One region of the Erwinia sp. 1181_3 genome, then DNA from elsewhere that is predicted to be linked to it. Evidence: riboswitches for the same ligand, from Rfam matches in the RefSeq annotation. Region 1 holds a riboswitch; each other region holds the start of a gene.
What was found. Region 1 has a riboswitch for thiamine pyrophosphate ahead of thiM (hydroxyethylthiazole kinase). Riboswitches for the same ligand answer to the same signal wherever they lie in the genome.

Region 1 (5,590 bases):
GATGGCAGCCAGAAACTGCCCCAGCGCTGGCTGGACAGCATCCGCTGGCACCTCGCGCATGACAGCAATTTCGATTTACTGGCACTTGGCGTGGCAGGATGGATCCGCTATGTCAGCGGTTACGATGAGCAGGGTCAGCCGATGGTGATCAACGATCCCCTTAGTGCCGAGCTGGCAAAAAGGGTCGCGGAAAGTGCCGAAGGAGAACCCCGCGTGGCCGCCTTGCTGGGTCTGAAACATGTCTTTGGTGAGGATTTGTCCGGTAACCCGCAGTTTGTCCACCAGGTTAACCATTTTTACCGTCTGCTGTTGAGCCAGGGAGCGAAACAAACGGTGCATCAACTGGTTGCCCGCGTTTAACTCTGGCGCTGATGCGCCTGCCTGATTAGACTGAAGGCTTTCACGCCATAGGCGGGCAGGCTGTTGACCCGCCGCTAAAGGGACGTTGCCGAATGTCGACAGTTTATACCATCACCGCCAGTGAGCCGGTCAACCAGCAGATTTATCGATTCCTGCGTCAGGATATCGTCACCTGTGCGATCCATCCCGGCTCACTGCTGTCGGAAAAAGAGGTGTCCACGCGCTTTAACGTATCGCGTCAGCCGGTTCGTGAAGCCTTTATCAAACTGGCAGAAGCGGGCCTGGTGCAGGTCCTTCCGCAGCGCGGCACCTTCGTGCGTAAAATCTCCGCACAGCGCGTTGCCGATGGTCGCTTTATACGTGAAGCTGTTGAAGTTGCAGTGGTACGCCGTGCAGCTGCAGAAGCCACACCTGTCGGGCTGGCGGCGCTGGAGCATAATCTGCAATTACAAAAGCTGGCCGCCGATCGCCACGACAGCCAATCGTTTCTCTTGCTGGACGATGAGTTTCACCGATTGATCGCGCAAAGTATTGCCTGTGAACTGGCGTGGGAGACGGTGGAAAATATTAAAGCCACCATGGACCGCGTGCGTTTTCTGACGTTAAGTAAAGTGTCACCGCCAGAGAGCCTGATCGAGCAGCACCACCAGATTTACCTGGCCTTGTGTGCGAAAGATGCCGATGCCGCTGAACAGGCGCTGCGCCGCCATTTGCAGGAGATGATTTTCTCTATTACCCCGATTGCCGAGCAGAACAGCGAGTGGTTTGAGCCATTCTGAAACCGGCGGGACAAGGCACGGTTGATACAGGGTCAGGCATGCCTGACCCCTACGATAAATCAGGCGATGGTGACGTTTTTCGCGAGGTAGACATCCTGCACTGAATTAATCAGCGCCACGCCGTCCTTCATCGATTTCTTAAAGGCCTTGCGCCCTAAAATCAGCCCCATGCCGCCTGCACGTTTATTGATCACCGCCGTACGTACGGATTCAGCAATATCCGTATCCCCTGCTGCCGCACCGCCGGAGTTGATCATCCCGGCGCGCCCCATATAGCAGTTCGCCAGTTGATAACGTACCAGGTCGATAGGGTTATCTGTAGTCAGTGTGCTGTAGACGCGCTCATCGGTATGGCCGAATTTCACTGCTTTATAACCGCCGTTATTCTCCGCCATTTTCTGTTTCACAATATCCGCGCCAATGGTGGCCGCCAGATGGTTTGCCTGGCCTGTCAAATCAGCGCTGGCATGGTAATCCACCCCGTCTTTTTTGAAATCATTATTGCGCAGATACGCCCACAGTACGGTGACCATCCCCAGTTCATGGGCGCGTTCAAAGGCTGCAGAGATCTCTTCAATCTGACGCCGTGACTGCTCTGAACCGAAATAGATGGTGGCCCCGACGGCGACAGCACCGAGGTTAAACGCCTGCTCAACGCTGGCATACAGCGTCTGGTCATACTGGGTGGGATAGCTCAGCGTCTCGTTATGGTTGAGCTTAACCATAAACGGGATGCGGTGTGCGTAACGCCGTGAGACAGAAGCCAGTACGCCATACGTGGAAGCCACACAGTTACAGCCCGCTTCAATCGCCAGCTCCACAATATTTTTCGGATCGAAGTAGAGCGGGTTCGCAGCAAAAGAGGCGCCCGCCGAATGCTCGACGCCCTGGTCTACGGGGAGGATAGAGAGGTAACCTGTCCCGGCTAAACGTCCGGTGTTGTACAGTGTTTGCATATTGCGTAAAACTGCCGGGGGACGATTGTTATCGACCATCACCCGATCCACATAATCCGCCCCTGGAAGATAGAGGTTGTCCGCTGGAATAGTCATGCAGCGATGTTGCAAAAGAGAATCCGCTTCTTTGCCCAATAACTGTACGATGTCCGTCATGATAACTCCTGTTAAAATGTGTGAGGGCCATTTTGATGGCCCGCGGGTCAGTTTTCCTGACCCCAACAGGGTGGACCCAAAACTGTTATTAAGGCAAATTGCTGACTCCATTTTTCAGAACGATCCGCACAAAAAAACGCGGACCATCGTGGTCACCACCACTGATGAAAATGATGCACCGGGCCATGCCCGTGGCCGACCTCCAGCGAGTCTGCCTGCTCAAGCGCCCCCTGCAACCAGTATTTAGCCGCTTGTACGGTGGCAACCCAATCATCGTGTCGCGGACGGAGTGCCGCCAGCGCCGCCGACAGCGAACAGCCCGTACCGTGCGTATTGCGCGTCATAATGCGAGGCGCGGTAAACCGCTGTTCAAGTTGGTGGGTAAACAGCCAGTCCGGGCTTTCCGATTCGCTAAGATGGCCGCCCTTCATCAGTACCGCCTGACAGCCCAGCGCCAGCAGCGCCCTGCCCTGTTCACGCATCTCGGCCTCATCGCGTGCCGGATCGCAGGCCAGCAGCGCGGCGGCTTCTGGCAGATTGGGCGTAATCAGGGAGACCTGCGGTAACAGACGCTCGCGTAAGGTGGCAACCGCCTCAGCAGAGAGCAGCGGATCGCCGCTTTTTGCCAGCATCACCGTATCCAGTACCACCCAGGGCACCGGGGTCTCTTTCAGCCGTTCGGCAACCACCTCAACGATGGCGCTTTCTGCCAGCATACCGATTTTTATCGTGTCGATACGCACATCCGACAGGACCGAATCCAGCTGCGCGCCCACGAATGCCGGGTCAATGCGATAGACCGACTGCACGCCCGTGGTGTTCTGCGCCACCAGCGCGGTGATCACGCTGGTGCCATAGGCGCCCAGTGCAGAGAAAGCTTTCAGATCGGCCTGGATCCCGGCGCCACCGCTCGGGTCAGTTCCGGCAATGGTCATGGCGTTAATCCGTTTCATACCAGTGCCTCCGGGTTCAGTTGATACAGTGCATCGAGGAACGCGGGGATAAAGCTGCCCGGCCCCTGCGCCGCTGCCGCTGCTCGCTCTCCCGCCAACGCCACCACGTGGCAGGCGCTGGCGACATGCACCAGACGATCGCCGGGCAGCGCGGTAAATCCGGCGACCACGGCGGACAACGCACAGCCGGTGCCGACCACGCGCGTCATCAGTGGGGAACCGCCGCTGACGCTGAGGGTGCGCACACCGTCGGTGACAAAATCCACTTCTCCGGTAACCGCCACCACCGCCCCCGTTTCCGTCGCCAACGCAACGGCTGCCTGTAATGCCGCCGTTGACGCATGCTGAGTGTCTACGCCCCGTCCGCTGACCGCCTGTTTTGCCAGTGCCATAATTTCCGAAGCATTGCCGCGGATCGCAGCGGGCTTGAGTAACAGGAGTTGGTGACAGAAAGTGGTACGGAAATCCAGCGCCCCTACCGCCACCGGATCTAATGTCCAGTGTCGTCCGGCAGCGCTGGCCGCATGGATCGCTGCCCGCATCGCTTCACTGCGGGAATGGGTCAGCGTACCAACGTTTACCAGCAGGGCATCAGCAATGGCGCTGAACTGCGCGGCTTCGTCCTGATCGATCACCATCGCCGGGGAAGCCCTCAGCGCCAGCAGCACGTTGGCGGTAAAGGTTTGCACCACATCATTGGTCATACAGTGAATCAGGGGAGATTGCTGTTGAAACAGCGTCAGGGAATGGGCCACATCGGCGTGGCTCAGGCGTTCAGGTTGGATCATATATGCTCCCAACCGGCGATCAAGAAGGCGATGCCGGTCGGGCATCTGACTTCCCTACGCTGGCATTATCCAGATCAGGTGGTACGGGTATTTCTCAGCCTTCACGAAGAAGGGCACCCCGAGTCATTTAAATAGTAAAATCAATGCGTTGTAATTACCATTGCGATAATCACCCTTCAGAATCATGCCAGTTAGATGGTAGAGAAACAAGCTTTTACGTCTCCCGCCGCCCGGGCTGGAGGTTATTCAGGCTTGTCACTCACCGCCACAGCCTCGCTGTCCGCTTTCGGCAATGTTGACAAAATCTCCGCAAGGTCTGCCTGAGCATTCTCTCCGGCGATCATTTTTTTACTAAAGCTACATTTCCTGTCAACACCAGCAGAGTGGATATGCAGTTTGAAGACATTTTTATTTTCTTTGATTAACGTGACATCGGTTAGCGGGATCAGACAGGTTTCAGCATACAGCGCCGGGGTCAGGATCAATTTATCGCCTGACACCCCAATCATCACGCGTTGCTTTAAACGCATCGCATTTGAGATAAAAATGATCCCGGTACAGACTAATAATCCGCCAACGCTCACACCATCGGCCAGAATAAACAATCCGATAGCAAGGGAAATCCCGCCCTGCACATAGAACATCGATGTTTTAAAAATCAAAGCCCGTGAAGGTGTGTTTTTTTCATTGGGTGAAAATACTTCCAGGCCCTTGTTGCAATGCTTTTCATAGCTAAACATATAACCGGCGAGGAAAACCATACTTAATGGCAGGATAATAAGCGAGCCAATGATAGCCAGCGCCAGTCCCCACTTTGGGCTTTTGAATAACAGGGGCAAACTGATGATCTGCAATAAAATAGAAACTAAAAATGGGATGGAGAAGTACTGTAAAAAAGCAATCACATTGCGTGCAAAAATAGTTAACTCATCATCTCCCACCTGGGTAGTGAGATACCCTACCGCGCCGAGATAGCAGATATTCAGCGCGAGACCTGCCCAGACCAGTTTACTGATGCCTTTCATTCTTAACTCCATTTTATAATTTATTTCGGCCAGAACATTCTGAACGTCAGCCTGACCGATTTTGATTTAAATCCCAGATTGCTTTATTAAAAGCAAATACACATTTTATGTAGAAATGATAATACACCTTCACTTTTTCAGGCCGCATTCTAGCTAACGATAAGAATAGTCTCAACAAAAAATCGGTTCGATAGAATCATAACTCCCCGTCAACCGCTATTCAGCGACACGGTATAAAAACCCGATTACGGGACGGTTTTCCGTCCCCATCCTCCCTTTATCCCTGCTCTGCCACCAGCAGTGCCAGGGTGTCGGGTTCCAGCGCTTTAAAGATATGCTCACGATCGGCGGGATAGCAGATGTAATCGCCTGGCGCTAGCTCTTCCGGGGCATCCTTAAGCCCGACCAGCGCCCGCCCCTGGGTGACGATAATGTGCTCAACCGATCCAACAGGATGCGGCTGTGACAGACGGTCAGCACCCGGCTGGGTCATTAACAGATAGATATCGCGCCGCGCACCCGGTGGGCAGCTGGCCAGCAAAATGGCCTGATAGTTCGCTTCTCCGGCCACCA
Region 2 (5,590 bases), on a different contig from region 1:
GGAAGTCCCACTGTGGCATAAAAGCAATAAAGCGGCATTTCACCGGCAGGCGGGAAAAATCGGCCAGCGTGACCTCTTCACCCCCTACTTCTGCCTGTAAACGCGGGGCACGCTGATGAGGCAGGCTGAGTAACTCCTCCAGCAGGCCCAGGTGATGCATGATTTGCAGCGTGGAGGGGTGGATAGTGTCACCCCGGAAGTCGCGCAGAAAATCGCCGTGTTTTTCGATCACGGTCACCTGCACGCCTGCGCGCGCCAGCAGATAACCCAGCATCAGTCCGGCCGGGCCGCCGCCTACGATACAGCAGTCAGTGGTGATGCGTTCAGGGGACGTTGCGTTCATGTTGGCTCCGGGTAGGTAATCGCTGGTTTATGGTAATGGTTATCATTATCTTTGGCGAGCGGTGATTTGCGCAGATTGGCTGGAACTGGCGACCCGGAACTGAAGGTCCATCATGACAGATTAATGCCTGCGAAGGGTTCGACCTTTTACCGGTCGAACCCTGTTGAGGGGGTGCGTCAGGGTTTTAGTCGATTAGCGCAACTCAACTGCATACTGCGCAACGGGCGTGATCTTCTTAATCAGCTTATTCTTCAACAAAAACTGTTCGTAAGCGTCATACCGTTTCACGTCCAGTGCCGCCGGGTCTCTGGCAAACAGCGGCAGGGTTTTCTGCCACGCCACATGGTTCAGCTCGGTATTCAGCTCCGGGTGCGCTTTGGCGAACACCTGCCAGCTCTCTTCCGGGTGGGCCTGTAAATAGTCGTTGCCTTTCTTCAGCGCCGCGAGGAATTTCTTCACCTTCGGTTCATTGACGCTATCGCGATTCGCCACAATCACCAGCTCGTCATAGGCCGGAACGCCGTAATCCTCAACGTTAAATACCACCGGATCTTTGCCCTGTAGCTTCAGCTCTTGCGCTTCAATATTGCGGTAACCTCCAATCACCGCATCCACCTGCCCGGCCAGCAGGGCGCTGGTCAGCTGGAAGTTAACGTTGACCAGCTTAATCTCCTTCAGGCTGGCGCGCTCCTGCTTCAGCATGGTGGTCAGCGTTGCCTGTTCAATACCGCTCACGGAATAACCCACCGTTTTCCCTTTCAGTTTTGCCGGTGAGGTGATGCTTTTATCGAGCGTCATCACCGTGTTCAGCGGGGTATTGATCAGCGTGCCCACGCGCACCAGCGGCAGGCCTTCATCGGCGAAAAAGTGCAGCTGCGGCTGATAAGTAATGGCGAGATCCGCCTGTTTCGCTGCGACCAGGCGCGGTGGCAGGGAAGGATCGGACGGGGGGACAATCTTCACGTCCAGCCCTTCCGCCTTAAATGCCCCGATCTGATCGGCAACCATAATCGGTGCGTGGTCCGGGTTGATATACCAGTCGAGCACCAGCGTCAGTTTCTCGTTGGCCATGACGCAGGTGGAGCAGGCACCGCTTAACAGCAGGGCAGCGCAGGTTTTCATCATCATTCTGTGTTCCTTTCAGATTTAAGGGGAATCAACATTATTCGGGTGCCCAGTTGATCAGGCGATGGAGCAGGGCATCGACCGCCATCCAGAGTAAGACGGTCATCAGCACCAGGATAAACAACGCGGCAAAGCACTGATCGGTTTGCATGCGCGCATTGGCATTCAGCATTACGTAACCCAGCCCTTCGGCCGAACCCACCCATTCGCCGATAATTGCGCCAATCGGTGCCACGGCAGCCGCCATGCGCAGGCCGGAGCCAAAAGCAGGCAGCGCCGCCATCAGCCGGACATGGCGCAGCTGCGCCCAGCGTGAGGCACCCAGGGTGCGGGCAAGGTCCAGATAGTCCTGATTAACCCGCCTCAGCCCGTCAAAGAAAGCAGAGGTCACCGGGAAGAAGATCACCAGCACCGCCATCGCCACTTTGGCGCTGATGCCAAAGCCAAACCACAGCACCAGCAGTGGCGCGAGGGCAAACACCGGAATGGCCTGGCTGGTCAGCACCACGGGCATCAGCCAGCGTTGCAGGCGGGGGGAGAAGATCATGCCGATCGCCAGCAGCGACCCCAGCAGTACGCCCAGCACCAGCCCGATCAGGACTTCTGAGGCCGTAACCAGGCTGTGATACGCGAGGAAAGCGCGGCCATCCCACAGCGCGCGGGCAACAGCGGCGGGCGACGGCAGCAAAAAGGCGGGAATATCACTCAGTGTGGCCAGCCACCACAGCAGCAGCAGCCCGGTAAAAATCATGACGCCACGTGCGCTGGTGGCGATTTTTCCGCTCATTCTGCGGCCCTCAGCAACTGCTGCAACAGTTCGGCCTGGCTTTTCAGCACGTCAGCATCATCCGGCGCACGGGGCGGCTGGCCACCAATGGTGTGAGTGTCGTCGATCCCGGCAGGATAACCAGACAACACCAGCAGGTGGTGACTCAGACGGCAGGCTTCCATCGGGTCATGGGTAATCAGCAATACGGTGTGGTCGGCCAGCAGTTCAGCGGCCAGCGTCTGGATTTTGGCCCGCGTCAGCGTATCCAGCGCGGAGAACGGCTCATCCATCAGGACAACGGGGCGTCTTTCATACAGCGTACGGGCAATCGCCGCCCGCTGGCGCATGCCGCCGGAGAGCGCCGCAGGGAGGTCGTTGCCGTGTCCGTGCAGTCCGACGCGTTCCAGCAGATGGGCAGCCCAGGCGGCATCCACGTTTTCGCCGCGCAGACGCGCACCCAGTGTGATGTTGTCGCTGATCGACAGCCAGGGATAAAGCAGATCTTTCTGCCCCATATAAGCAATACGCCCGGGCAACGGCAGGCCATCGCTACCGCAGACGGTGCCGGAGGTGGGCTTCGCCAGCCCGGCGATAATCTTCAGCAGGCTGGTCTTGCCGCTGCCGCTGGCCCCCAGCAGGGCAACAAATCGCCCCGGCGGGAGGGTAAAACTGAGACGGTCGAAAATCTGACGCGGGCCGAAGCACAGCGTCAGATCGCGCACCTCAATGCCGGGTGGGTTCATGTCCGGTGCACCGCATTCAGTCCCATCTGCCAGAATGCCGACTCGAGGCGCGTGGCGGTGGTGAAAATCTCAGACAGGGCGGTGAAGCGGCTTTCGGCCCCGCGCTGCTCACCGACCGTTTCCAGTAAACCGAGGGCGGCACGAACGCCGTTCAGATAGTCTGCATCACCATAGTTGCGGATCCAGGAGGCATAAGGGCTGCCTTGTAAAACCGTCTCCGGGGCGTTCAGCAGGCGCAGGCCAATCTCGGCGTAGCCCGCCACACAGGGCAGCAGCGCCACCAGCAGATCCAGCGCATCACCCGAGTGACCGATATCCAGCACGTAGCGGGTGTAGTTCATGGTTTCCGCCGCTTCCGGTTCGCGCATGATTTGCGCTTCGCTCAGCCCCCAGCTTTCGCAGTAGCCAACGTGCAGCGGCAGCTCAGCCACAATGGCGTTCAGCGAAGCCGTCGCCGCGCGCATTTCCGGCAGCGTGCGCAGTTTGCTGACCAGCAGCGCCCAGGCACGGGCAAAGTGAATCAGAAAAAGATAGTCCTGCGTCAGATAACGACGAAAGGCGCTCTCGGGCAGCGTGCCGCGTGAGAGTTGGTGAATAAACGGGTGCGCCACATAGTCCTGCCAGTCGTTACCGGCCTGCTGGCGTAAACGTCCGTACAGACCCTGGCTGAAATCAACAGGCTGAATAGTTTTAGACACTGAATCCCCTCATTTAAGTGGAGATCCGGGCACGCGGAGGTGTGAACAGGGCAGAGGTAACTGCCAACCCGTCCCTTCGCTGGCATGACCCAGATCAGGTTCAAAGGGTTCGGCTTGTTACGCCATCTCAGCCCATACAGGACACCCCTCGGAGGGCTCTTTTATACGGGATTTCATTTTTCATTACAATCCACCCGTCAGACTTCGAGCCGCAGATGCGTTGGCTGCACCTCGAATTATTTTGGGTATATACTGCTAATCAATCGTCATTTGTTTCACCCCACAGGATACCCCCATGAAAAGTATTGGATTTCTGTCGTTCGGCCACTGGACCCCTTCGCCGCAGTCCGGCACCCGTTCGGCGGCCGATGCGCTGTTGCAGTCGATTGATCTCGCGGTCGCCGCTGAAGAACTCGGTGCGGACGGTGCTTATTTTCGCGTGCATCACTTTGCCCGCCAGTTAAGCTCGCCGTTCCCGCTGCTGGCCGCCATCGGCGCGAAAACACGCCGTATTGAGATCGGCACCGGGGTGATCGATATGCGTTACGAGAATCCGATGTATATGGCAGAAGATGCTGGCTCTGCCGACCTGATCTCCGGTGGGCGTTTGCAGCTGGGCATCAGCCGGGGTTCTCCTGAGCAGGTGATCGACGGTTGGCGCTATTTTGGCTATCAGCCTGCGGAAGGGGAAAACGAGTCGGATATGGCGCGTCATCACACCGAAGTGCTGCTGGATGTGCTGCGTGGCGAAGGCTTTGCCAAACCAAACCCGCAGCCGATGTTCCCGAACCCGCCAGGGATGCTGCGCGTGGAGCCGTTCTCGGAAGGGCTGCGTGACCGTATCTGGTGGGGGGCCGGTTCCAATGCTACCGCCGTCTGGGCGGCGAAACTGGGGATGAACCTGCAAAGCTCAACGCTGAAAGATGATGAAACCGGTGAGCCTTTCCATATCCAGCAGGCGCAACAGATCCGCGCCTACCGGGAAGCGTGGAAAGCCGCCGGACATACGCGCACCCCGCGTGTTTCGGTGAGCCGCAGTATCTTTGCGCTGGTGAATGATATGGACCGTGCGTACTTTGGCAACAGCGGCAAAGAAGGGGACAAAGTGGGTTACCTCGATGAGAAAACCCGCGCCATCTTTGGCCGCAGCTACGCCGCAGAACCGGACCAGTTGATTAAACAACTGGCGCAGGATGAAGCCATCGCCGAAGCCGATACCCTGCTGTTAACCGTGCCGAACCAGTTGGGTGTGGACTACTGCGCGCACACTATTGAAGCAATCCTCAAGCATGTGGCGCCCGGCCTTGGCTGGCGCGAGTAGCACGTGCTGTCAGGCTCTCCCGGTATCCGGGGGAACCTGACAACGATGATCTTATTCACACTCGCCGGGGCGTAGTCGGTTTAAAACGAGGTCCACTCTTCCTCAAGGGCTTTAGACGTTTGTGCGCGGAGGGGAAGGGGGTTATGGCTTGAGGATCCGACAACAAACTCGCCTTCATGCACCCGGCTGGTGTTGATCTTAAAGATAGCGACCATCTCACTCAGTTTCTTTGCCTGCTGCTCCAGCGAAATAGCGGCGGCAGACGATTCCTGAACCAGGGTCGCATTTTGCTGCGTGGTCGAGTCCATCTCGGTCACGGCTTTCCCTATCTGTTCAATGCCCTGACGCTGTTCGTGAGAGGCACTAGAGATTTCATCGATAATCTGGCTGACATGGCTCACGGAGTTGACGATATCTCCCATGCTGTCACCGGCTTTATTCACCAGTTCAGTCCCTGTCCCAATACGTGCTACCGACTCGTTGATCAGCGACTCTATCTCTTTCGCCGCATCTGCGCTGCGTTGCGCCAGCGTTCTGACTTCACCGGCAACAACGGCAAAACCGCGCCCCTGTTCACCGGCCCTGGCGGCT
Region 3 (5,590 bases), on a different contig from region 1:
CTCTTTATCGAAGAAATCTTTCACGCACTGGTTATCACCAATCTGCTGCGTGGCATTCTGGCCGCCGAGGATACCTAAATTCAGTTCTTTCGGTGCGTCAGCGGCAGAGACGTTAGCTGCCATCACACTACCGATTACTGCTGCGAGAATCATTTTTTTCATTGCTGAGTTCCGTGTCCCATAAAAGTGTTATTACCCGTCATGCCTGCGGTGTGACCGTCAGCCGTGATGGGCATCGTTAAGTTCAGAGTTTTCGTCGCCATACAACACATGCAAAAGATCATCGGTCAGTTCTGACGGATGGCCGTCAAACACAATGCGGCCCTTAGCAACGCCAATGGCACGCGTACAATATTCTTTCACCAGCTCCACCGAGTGCAGGTTCACCATCACGCTGATGCCGTTTTCACTCACCTGACGCAGCACATCCATAATGCGCCGGGTGTTTTTTGGGTCGAGCGAGGCAACCGGCTCATCGGCCAGCAAAATCTTCGGGTTCTGCATCAGCGCGCGGCAGATCGCCACACGCTGCATCTGTCCACCGGAGAGATTTTCTGCCCGCTGCAAGGCCTGAGGCAGCATGTTCAGCCACTCCAGCAGGCCGATGGCGCGGGCACGATCGGCATCGGGGAAGATTTTAAAGAAGGATTTCAGCGTCGAGGTCTGGCTCAGACGGCCCAGCAGGACATTGGTCAGCACATCCAGCCGCGGTACCAGGCAGAAATCCTGGAAGATCATGCCGCACTCGCTGCGCCACTGGCGCATCTGCCGGGTATTCAGCTCAACAATGTTCTGTTGTTTGCCATGATCATTGAAGTGAAGGATGGCGCCTTCGCTGGCCGGGAGGGTGCCATTCAGCACATGCAGCAGCGTTGATTTTCCTGCGCCGCTGCGACCAATCACCGCCACCAGTTCACCGGCGTGCAGGTCAAAGTTAATGTCCTGCAAGACGCGCGTCTGTGTGCCGTATGATTTTCCGAGTCCATTCACTGCCAGCACTTTTGCACGATGCTCCGCGTGGGGGATCGCCTGCTGCTGGGGGGCAATTTTTAACAATGCCTGTGCCATGTGTTGTCCATTATCAGGTTGCGCGTTATCCGCTGTGCGCCCTATTAACCACCTGTGCGATGAAAGTTTAATGACAGAGGGGTGATGGAAGCATGACAGACCGAAAAGGGCACTGAGCAAATTAACAAAGATTGAATGTTTATCCCCTCCCGCCGATAACCCTGTGGACAGCTAACTCTAATAATAAGGTCCACCATGTTTTCCACTATTGCATCAGGTATCACGTCACGCCTTGCGTGGCAGAAACGCACTCACTCTTCTGCCACGCTTGACTCATTAAAAGACTCTATCGCCATGATCGAATTCATGACCGATGGCACCATCATCACGGCTAATAGCTTGTTTCTTGAGAAAATGGGCTACGAACTGAATGAGGTGGTCGGGCAGCATCACAGCCTGTTTTGCACGCCGGACCTGTTGGCGTCGCGCCAGTATCAGGACTTCTGGATGCGGCTGAATCGCGGGGAAAGTTTCAGCGATAAATTTCTGCGCGTGGCGCAAAATGGCCGTCCGGTGTGGCTCGAAGCCAACTATGTACCGGTGCGGGATCGTAACGGGCGCGTGTTCAAAATCATTAAGCTCGCCACCGACATCACGTCGCACATTATGGATGCCCAGGAGCAGCGGGCAATGACCACGGCTATCGAGCGCTCAATGGCGGTGATAGCCTTTAACCTTAAGGGTGAAGTGCTGAAAGCTAACGATAATTTTCTTAAAACCATGGGATATCGCGCCAGTGAAATTATCGGTGTACATCACAGCCAGTTCTGTTCCGCAGCGGTACGCAGCAGCCCGGAATACACACTGTTCTGGCAGAAGCTCAACCGCGGTGAGTTTATTTCCGGCCAGTTTCAGCGCGTCAACAAGCAAGGCTCTACCCTCTGGCTGCGCGCGACCTATAACCCGGTGTTCGACGACAGTGGCGAGCTGTATAAAGTGGTGAAGTTTGCCACCGATGTCACCGCCCAGGTTGAGAAAAACCAGCTAGAGCGTGATGCAGCCCAACAGGCTTATCAAACGGCGCTGCAAACCAGCGAAAGCACAAAACGCGGTGCCAGTGTGATTGCCAACAGCGTGCAGACCATGAATGAACTGGCAGGTGAACTGCACGGGATCTCTGGCGATATCACCGGGCTCGGGGATTCCTCAGACAGTATCGGCCAGATCGTGACCAGTATTCGTCGTATTGCCGATCAGACCAACCTGCTGGCCCTCAATGCGGCGGTGGAAGCCGCCCGCGCAGGCACGCAGGGTCGCAGCTTCGCGGTGGTGGCCAACGAAGTGCGCACGCTGGCGCAAAACATCAACCGCGCCACCACCGAAATCGAACAGATGGTGCAGCAAAATCACCTGCTGGCGAGCAAAGCGCAGAAAGGCATTACCTCAAACCTGCAACGTGCCGATCGCGGCGTGGAGCTGGCGCAGGAAGCCGGCGGCGTCATCGCTGATATACGCGACAGTTCCGACGATGTGCTACGCGCCATCGGCCACGTCACCGCCGCGTTAAAGAGCGATTAAGCGTCGTCTCATCAACCTGCACAACGGCATTATCACTCCGGCAAAAAGGCCGACCCGAAAAGGTCGGCCACTGCGAATAATCAGATCTGTTTATTGATAAGCCGCATCAAAGAAAGCCTTTTCCAGCGTCACGGCGCGCAGGAAGAAATCCTCACACTGCGCCTGCTGTGCCGGGCCAACACGGTCGAGCTCCTGACGTAAAAAGGCGACAAATTCGCGGAAATCGGGGTTATCGTGCAACATAATCCACTCGGCGTGAACAAAACTGGCAGGCAATGGCAGCGGGGCCTGTGACGCCCAGTCGAGGTACAGCCACTCGGCGACATTGAGTACGGTCAGGATCACCGCATAGGAGCGCGTGGCAGCGGCCTCCAGCATGATCGCCTTGAATCCCGCAGTGGGAGAAGTGTCCGGTTCGGCGTCGCGCTGCGCGGCGCTGACGTCCAGCGCCTCAAATGCGCGCAGAAAATAGGTGTTCTCTTCACCGGAGACAACCCCGGCGCAGCGACCAAAGCGCAGGCGGGCTGCGGGGCTGTCGGCACTGGCAATGGCCGATCCGACTAAGGTGAGGAAGCTGTCGAGAAAACGGTGATCCTGGGTGAGGTAAGTGCTCATCACCTGGCGATCCACGCTGCCATCATAGAGCTCGCGAACAAAACGATGCGTGACGGCCTGTGTCCAGATGGGCTGGCTCAGTGTACGGAGTGTGTCGGTAAAACGAGTGGTCATCAGGTAGTCCTTATAAGCAGACTACCGGCAAAAGAGAGGTAAGTTGCCCCATCCCTTCGCCGGCATTATCCGGATCAGGTGTTAAGGGTCATCGCGCTGAATCTTTTACGATTTCTCAGCCAGTTGCCTGGCTCCCCCTGGAGGAGGAATTAAGTCAGGAATTTTCCGGAACGTCAATGTTGCTGACGCGGGACATTGGGCGAGGCATGCCTCACCCCTACAGAATGTGCAGTTCAGTGGGTGTTGCATTACGGGACGCGGGCGAGGCATGCCTCACCCCTACAGAAGCGCAGGTCAGTGGGGGTTGCATTACGGGACGCGGGCGAGGCATGCCTCGCCCCTACAGAAGCGCAGGTCAGTGGGGGTTGCATTACGGGACATTGGGCGAGGCATGCCTCACCCCTACAGAATGTGCAGTTCAGTGGGTGTTGCATTACGGGACGCGGCGAGGCATGCCTCACCCCTACAGAATGCGCAGGTCAGTGGGGGTTGCATTACGGGACGCGGGCGAGGCATGCCTCACCCCTACAGAATGCGCAGGTCAGTGGGGGTTGCGTAGGGGCGGGTCATGACCCGCCCGCCGTCAACGGGGCGGCGTTAACAACGCCGAAAAACCCTGTAACGTCTCACTCAATGGCCCATCATTACTTAACGTCATACACCCTGCCGCCACCGGCTCTGCCGCACGCTGCAACCGCTGTTCAATGGCGGCTTCATCCTCGCGACCGCGCTGGCGCAGTCGCCCGGCGAGGATCTCCGCCGACACCTGCAAACACACCGGCAACAGCCGCTCACCGTAACGCTGACGGGCAGCCGCCAGATGCAGCCGTGAACCGTTCACCACCACATCCAGCCCACTTGCCAGCCACTGATCGATCTCAATACCCAGCCCGTAGTAAAAATGATGCGCCTGCCAGTCGAGGGCAAACAGACCGTATTCACGCCGACGTCGGAACTCATGCTCGCTGAGGGCGATATGGTTTTCGCCCCCGGCGCTGGCGCTGCGGGTGATATAGCGATGCGCCACAATCATCCGCTCCGGTGCGCATTCACGCAGCGCCAGTAGCAGGCTGTCTTTGCCGGAGCCGGAAGCGCCCATCAGCCAGATCAGCCGCCCCATCAGAACACCTTCCTGCCCTGCGCCCACACCGACGATACATAGACCTGATCGCGGTGCGCACGCACCAGCACCAGATCGGCCCGTTTGCCTTCATCAATCACACCGCGATCGTCAAGGCCGATGGAGCGGGCCGGGTTACGCGTTACTAACGCAATGGCCGCAGGCAGCGTCATGCTGTGACGTTCATCGGCGGCAAGGCGGAATGCCGCATCCAGCAGGCTGGCGGGATAGTAATCCGACGAGAGAATATCCAGCAGCCCCAGCTGTGCCAGCTCGCTGGCCGCCACGTTGCCGGAGTGCGAGCCGCCACGCACAATATTCGGCGCCCCCATCAGTATCTGTAAGCCCATTTCACGCGAGGCGCGTGCGGCCTCTTCGGTGGTCGGGAACTCAGCGATAACGCTGCCTACCCCTTTCGATTCAACCACGTGTTCATAGGTGGCGTCATCGTGGCTGGCCAGCGGAATGTGATACTGACGACACCAGGCAGAAATCGCCTCACGGTTCGGCGTGGACCAGCGGGCCGCCAGGCTTAGCTGATCGGCCTCGTACTCATCAAGCTGCCGATCGCTGAGCTGATATTTGCCGCCAAAATAGGTGCGCCACGCCGCCAGCGACACATACTGGCGCTGCCCCGGTGAGTGATCCATCAGTGACACCAGCGACAGTGCCGGGTTACACATCAGTTGTTCAAACAGCGGCAGCGTTGAGTCATGGGGCAGTTCACAGCGCAGGTGCAGGCGATGTTCGGCACGGTTCAGGCCGTGCTTCTGCGCATGGCGAATCGCATCGATCATCTTGTTCAGATTCTCCATGCGGTGGCCGCCATCGCGCACATCGCCCACGCCAATCGCATCCAGCACCGTGGTAATGCCGCTGGCGACAATCAGCGCATCATGGCTGCTCATGGCGGAGTGCGCAGGCCAGTCCACCTTCGGGCGCGGGGTAAAGAACTTATCCAGATTGTCGGTATGCAGCTCGACCATGCCGGGCATCAGCCAGCCGCCCTCGCCGTCAATCGCTGCCGGAAGCTGGCTTTGTGTGTCAGAGAAGGCGCGGATCACGCCATTTTCACAGGCCAGCGATCCCTCGACCACTTCATTTTCCAGGATCAGTTTGACGTTATTGATGATCATTCGGCGTGCTCCAGAGCAA

Region 2: linked by a shared signal. The riboswitch ahead of FY046_RS05220 (TenA family protein) and the one ahead of thiM (hydroxyethylthiazole kinase) in region 1 are both predicted to bind thiamine pyrophosphate.
Region 3: linked by a shared signal. The riboswitch ahead of FY046_RS05455 (TenA family protein) and the one ahead of thiM (hydroxyethylthiazole kinase) in region 1 are both predicted to bind thiamine pyrophosphate.

Annotation. Positions count from the first base shown of each region.
Region 1 covers NZ_VTDE01000001.1:669,499-675,088, forward strand. Annotated here, with positions in the region: gene FY046_RS03055 (mannitol dehydrogenase family protein) at 1-360, shown strand, start outside; gene FY046_RS03060 (GntR family transcriptional regulator) at 453-1,139, shown strand; gene fbaB (class I fructose-bisphosphate aldolase) at 1,199-2,251, opposite strand; gene thiD (bifunctional hydroxymethylpyrimidine kinase/phosphomethylpyrimidine kinase) at 2,404-3,204, opposite strand; gene thiM (hydroxyethylthiazole kinase) at 3,201-3,992, opposite strand; TPP riboswitch at 4,027-4,123, opposite strand; gene FY046_RS03080 (hypothetical protein) at 4,235-5,017, opposite strand; gene FY046_RS03085 (helix-turn-helix domain-containing protein) at 5,295-5,590, opposite strand, start outside.
Region 2 covers NZ_VTDE01000002.1:194,505-200,094, reverse strand. Annotated here, with positions in the region: gene FY046_RS05240 (FAD-dependent oxidoreductase) at 1-343, opposite strand, end outside; gene FY046_RS05235 (ABC transporter substrate-binding protein) at 536-1,471, opposite strand; gene FY046_RS05230 (ABC transporter permease) at 1,506-2,255, opposite strand; gene FY046_RS05225 (ABC transporter ATP-binding protein) at 2,252-2,980, opposite strand; gene FY046_RS05220 (TenA family protein) at 2,977-3,666, opposite strand; TPP riboswitch at 3,733-3,837, opposite strand; gene FY046_RS05215 (LLM class flavin-dependent oxidoreductase) at 3,974-4,999, shown strand; gene FY046_RS05210 (methyl-accepting chemotaxis protein) at 5,080-5,590, opposite strand, start outside.
Region 3 covers NZ_VTDE01000002.1:238,275-243,864, forward strand. Annotated here, with positions in the region: gene phnD (phosphonate ABC transporter substrate-binding protein) at 1-162, opposite strand, end outside; gene phnC (phosphonate ABC transporter ATP-binding protein) at 220-1,068, opposite strand; gene FY046_RS05450 (methyl-accepting chemotaxis protein) at 1,264-2,586, shown strand; gene FY046_RS05455 (TenA family protein) at 2,677-3,315, opposite strand; TPP riboswitch at 3,350-3,463, opposite strand; gene phnN (ribose 1,5-bisphosphokinase) at 3,899-4,435, opposite strand; gene phnM (alpha-D-ribose 1-methylphosphonate 5-triphosphate diphosphatase) at 4,435-5,571, opposite strand; gene phnL (phosphonate C-P lyase system protein PhnL) at 5,568-5,590, opposite strand, start outside.